One region of the Streptomyces sp. NPDC049954 genome, then DNA from elsewhere that is predicted to be linked to it. Evidence: riboswitches for the same ligand, from Rfam matches in the RefSeq annotation. Region 1 holds a riboswitch; the other holds the start of a gene.
What was found. Region 1 has a riboswitch for cobalamin ahead of AB0J21_RS12235 (cobalamin biosynthesis protein). Riboswitches for the same ligand answer to the same signal wherever they lie in the genome.
Positions count from the first base shown of each region.

Region 1 (2,165 bases):
CCGGCAGATCCCGGCGGTCACGACGCTCTTGCCCGCGTCCGAGGTGGTCCCCGCGACCAGCAGCCCGCCGCCCCTCACAGTGACCTCCCGCGCCGCAGCGCCGCCCAGCCGGTACGCGCCGCGGCGCAGGCCGCCAGGGACAGCCAGGTGACCCGCCGCGACAGCCGTACGGCGCGCTCGATGTCGGCGACCGCGACCGGCCGCCCCCTCCCGTTCAGCACCGGCCGGTGCTCGACCCGCCCGCCGTACGCGAGGGTCCCGCCCAGCCGCACGCCGAGCGCCCCCGCGAACGCGGCCTCCACCGGGCCCGCGTTGGGGCTCGGGTGGCGGTGCGCGTCCTCGCGTACGGCGGTGAGCGCGGCGCGCGGCCGGCCGCCCGACAAGGCCGCGAGGCCCGCCGTCAGCCGCGCCCCCGGCCAGCCGACGACATCGTCAAGACGCGCCGCCGACCAGCCGAAACGGCGGTGGCGCGGGGAGCGGTGACCCACCATCGCGTCCAGCGTGTTGACCGCGCGGAAACCCAGCAGCCCCGGCACCCCGGCCGCCGCGCCCCACACCAGGGCGCCGACCACGGCGTCGGAGGTGTTCTCGGCGACGGACTCCACGACGGCGCGCGCGATCCCGTCCGCGTCGAGGGACCGCGGATCGCGTCCGCACAGGTGCGGCAGGCGCGCCCGCGCCCTCTCCACCTCGCCGGCCGCGAGAGCGGCACCGATCGCGCGGGCCTCCCGGCCCAGCGAGGTGCCGCCCACGACGGCCCAGGTCGCGGCGGCGGTCAGGGCGAAGGAGACGGCGGGACAGTGGCGTACGGAGCGCGCGGCGAGCGCCCCGAGGGCGGTCGCACCTCCGGCGCACAGCGCGGTGTGGACGGCTCCGGCGCCCCGGTGGTCGCGCCACAGGACCCGCTCCGCGGCCGAGGCCGCACGCCCGAACAGCGCGACCGGATGGCCGCGCCGGGGATCACCGAGGAGCAGGTCGCCGAGCAGACCGGCGGTGGCGCCGGCCGTGAGAACACGTTCGGCACGCATGGCGTCAGTCCGCCGTCACACCTCGTGCGGTGGACGGGAGACGGAAGGCTCCGGGCGGAGCGGGACGGCGGCTGCCGAACATGCGGGTGTCCTCACTCAGGGTCCGCGCCCTGGTTCGAAGGAGTCCGGCAGCGAGAGTTCCTGACTCACGAAGAGACGTGCTCTGCGCTCACAGTGGCGGGACCGCGCCGGATTCGCACCGGGCTTCCTCTGCTGCTGCCGAAGGGGCCCCGGCAGTCCACCACGCCCGGAGAACACCCGTCAACTGTCACTTGACGTCAAAATCGGACATGTGCCGAGACCCACACCGCCTCCGACCTGCGCCGCAGCGAAACGGCGCCGGGGTGCGGCGACGGGGTGCGGCGCCGGGACCGCGGACGCCGGAGGGGCGGACGGCCCGCACGGCCGCCCGCCCCTCCCTCGCCCTCCGCGCCGAGGGCTCGTGCCTGGCTCAGGCGACGATGACGTAGATCCCGTACGCGACGGCCGCCAGGCACAGCGCGAAGCACGCGAAGGCACCGGTGCGCAGGAGAGCCGGCGCGCCACCGCCCGTCCCGCCCGCGGGCGCCGCCGCGGCGGGAGCCGTGCCGGTGGCCGTCGCGCGCCTGGTCTGCGAGGCGCGCGAGAGGCCCGCGATGCCGAGCGCGAACGCGCCCACCAGCGCCACGGTGATCCCGAGGCTCACGCCGAAGACGGAACCGAGCGCGGCCCAGTCGATGTTCATGTGCGAGGTCCTTTCTGGCCGGTCCGCCGAAGCGGGCTCAGGCCGCGCCCGATCCGGCGCGCTCGGTGGGGCGGTCGGCGAGCGGGACGGGGGCGTCGATGGTCGCGGTCAGGGTGTCGGGGGCCCCGGCCGCCGTCGGCTGCACCGGGACGCTCAGGGCGCCGGCCGGCGGCGGGGTCACGGCGGCCACGGCCTGGGTGACCACCCCGGAGGTCCCGGCGGCGGCAGCGGGGGTTCCCGCGCCCACGTCGTGGTGGCTGACCGGCTTGCGGCGCGACAGCATCCAGATGTAGCCGCCGGCCGCGATCAGCAGGGCCGCGGTCAGCGCGACCCCCCAGGCGCCCTGGCGGGTCAGGAACTCCGCGCCCGCGCCGACGACGGCGGCGGCCGGCAGGGTCAGCACCCAGGCGACG
Region 1 is NZ_JBFALS010000005.1:52,424-54,588, reverse strand. It holds gene AB0J21_RS12240 (cobyric acid synthase) at 1-78, opposite strand, end outside; gene AB0J21_RS12235 (cobalamin biosynthesis protein) at 75-1,028, opposite strand; cobalamin riboswitch at 1,143-1,287, opposite strand; gene AB0J21_RS12230 (hypothetical protein) at 1,480-1,752, opposite strand; gene AB0J21_RS12225 (inorganic phosphate transporter) at 1,790-2,165, opposite strand, start outside.

Region 2 (2,165 bases), on a different contig from region 1:
GGCTCCTCGAAGGAGATTCCCGGGCTCGGCCAGATCGGCTACATCGGCGTGACGGCCATCGTGCTGAACCTGGTCGTCACGCTGGTCCTCACGGTCGTCCTGCGGGCCCTGAAGGCCCCGGACGGCATCGACGAGACGGTTCCCTCGGACTACGTCGTGGACGCGGGCGACCCGGGCGTGCAGGAGGAACTGCCGCCCGCGACGGCGGGAGCGCCGGCCGGCCACTGACCCCCGGCGCAACGAACCGGAACAGGTCACCGGTCCCGGCGCAACGAACCGCGACAGGTCACCGACCCCCGGCCGGACGGGCCCGGAAGAGGAGCGAACGGTTCCTCCTCCGGGCCCGTCCGGCGTTCGCTCAGGCCGCCGGGCCGGGACGGGCCGTCCCGGCGGAATCAGTTTTCGGGGGCCCCGGCGGGGGCCGCTTGTGGAGCCCGCACACCGCGCGGGCACCTCGGGTCGGGCCGCTGCGCGGGCCGGGGAACGCCCCCTTGTCGGCACTCCACAACGCTTGGCCGGTACGTGACCTTCACGCCTCCCGACACAACATCTGGGGTCTCTCTCAGCCCACCCACCCCACATGTATGCTCAGTCTCGCTGTCGCCGCAGGGAAATCCGGTGCGAATCCGGAACTGTCCCGCAACGGTGTGTGGTGCGCCTTTTGCACGCCCGAGTCCGAGGACCTGCCGACAGCGCGCCAAGGGCCGACCGGCCCTGGCGCCCAGACGTCCGGGCCTCGCGGAGTGGGCCGGTGGATGTGTCGCCCCGCCCTGCCCGGGCCCGTGCGCCGCTCCCCGCTGCCCCCCGCCGGTCCACAGCCGAGCGAGGGAGAGCCACACAGTGACCATCGCGCCAGCAGATCCCGCTTCAGCGGTCACGGCCGAGCAGGATCTTCCGGGAACCGCCTTGTTGCGGACCCTGACGAATCTCACCGCCGATCTCCCCGACACCGACCCCGGCCGGGTCGCCGCCGCCGCCCTGCGCGGCCGCAGCGCCCACGCCGACGAGGCGGAGCTGCGCGAACTGGCGACCGAGGCCGCCGCCGGTCTCATCTCGGAGGACCCCGCCTACTCGCGGCTCGCCGCCCGGCTGCTGACCCTCGGCATCACCGAGGAGGCCCGGAGCCAGGGCTCGTACACCTACGCCGAGTCGGTCGCCGTCGGCCACCGCGAGGGCCTGATCGGTGACAGCACGGCGCGGTTCACCGAGCTGCACGCCGAGCGGCTGAACGCGCTGATCGACCTGGAGGGCGACGACCGCTTCGGCTACTTCGGGCTGCGCACCCTCTACAGCCGCTACCTGCTGCGCCACCCCCTGACCCGCAAGGTGATCGAGACCCCGCAGTTCTTCATGCTGCGAGTGGCCTCGGGCCTGGCGGCGGACGAGTCGGCGGCGGCCGTGGACGAGGTGGCCTCGCTGTACCGCCTGATGAGCCGCCTCGACTACCTGCCCTCCTCCCCCACGCTCTTCAACTCCGGTACGCAGCACCCGCAGATGTCCTCGTGCTACCTGCTGGACTCGCCGAAGGACGAGCTGGACTCGATCTACGAGCGCTACCTCCAGGTGGCCCGGCTGTCCAAGCACGCGGGCGGCATCGGCATCGCGTACTCCCGTATCCGCAGCCGCGGTTCGCTGATCCGGGGCACCAACGGGCACTCGAACGGCATCGTGCCGTTCCTGAAGACGCTGGACTCCTCGGTCGCGGCGGTCAACCAGGGCGGCCGGCGCAAGGGCGCCGCCGCGGTCTACCTGGAGACCTGGCACTCCGACATCGAGGAGTTCCTGGAGCTGCGCGACAACACGGGTGAGGACCAGCGCCGCACCCACCACCTCAACCTCGCGCACTGGATCCCGGACGAGTTCATGCGCCGGGTCGCCGAGGACGCCGAGTGGTCGCTGTTCTCCCCGGCCGACGTCCCCGAGCTGACGGACCTGTGGGGCGAGGAGTTCGAGACCGCGTACCGCGGGGCGGAGGCGGCCGGTCTGGCGCGCAGGACGCTGCCGGCCCGCGAACTGTACGGGCGCATGATGCGCACCCTCGCGCAGACCGGCCAGGGCTGGATCACCTTCAAGGACCACTCCAACCGCACCGCGAACCAGACCGCCGAGCCCGGTAACACCGTGCACTCCTCGAACCTGTGCACGGAGATCATCGAGGTCACCGA
Region 2 is NZ_JBFALS010000012.1:185,190-187,354, forward strand. It holds gene mctP (monocarboxylate uptake permease MctP) at 1-228, shown strand, start outside; cobalamin riboswitch at 573-706, shown strand; gene AB0J21_RS26110 (ribonucleoside-diphosphate reductase subunit alpha) at 841-2,165, shown strand, end outside.
Region 2: another riboswitch for cobalamin. It lies ahead of AB0J21_RS26110 (ribonucleoside-diphosphate reductase subunit alpha); the one in region 1 lies ahead of AB0J21_RS12235 (cobalamin biosynthesis protein).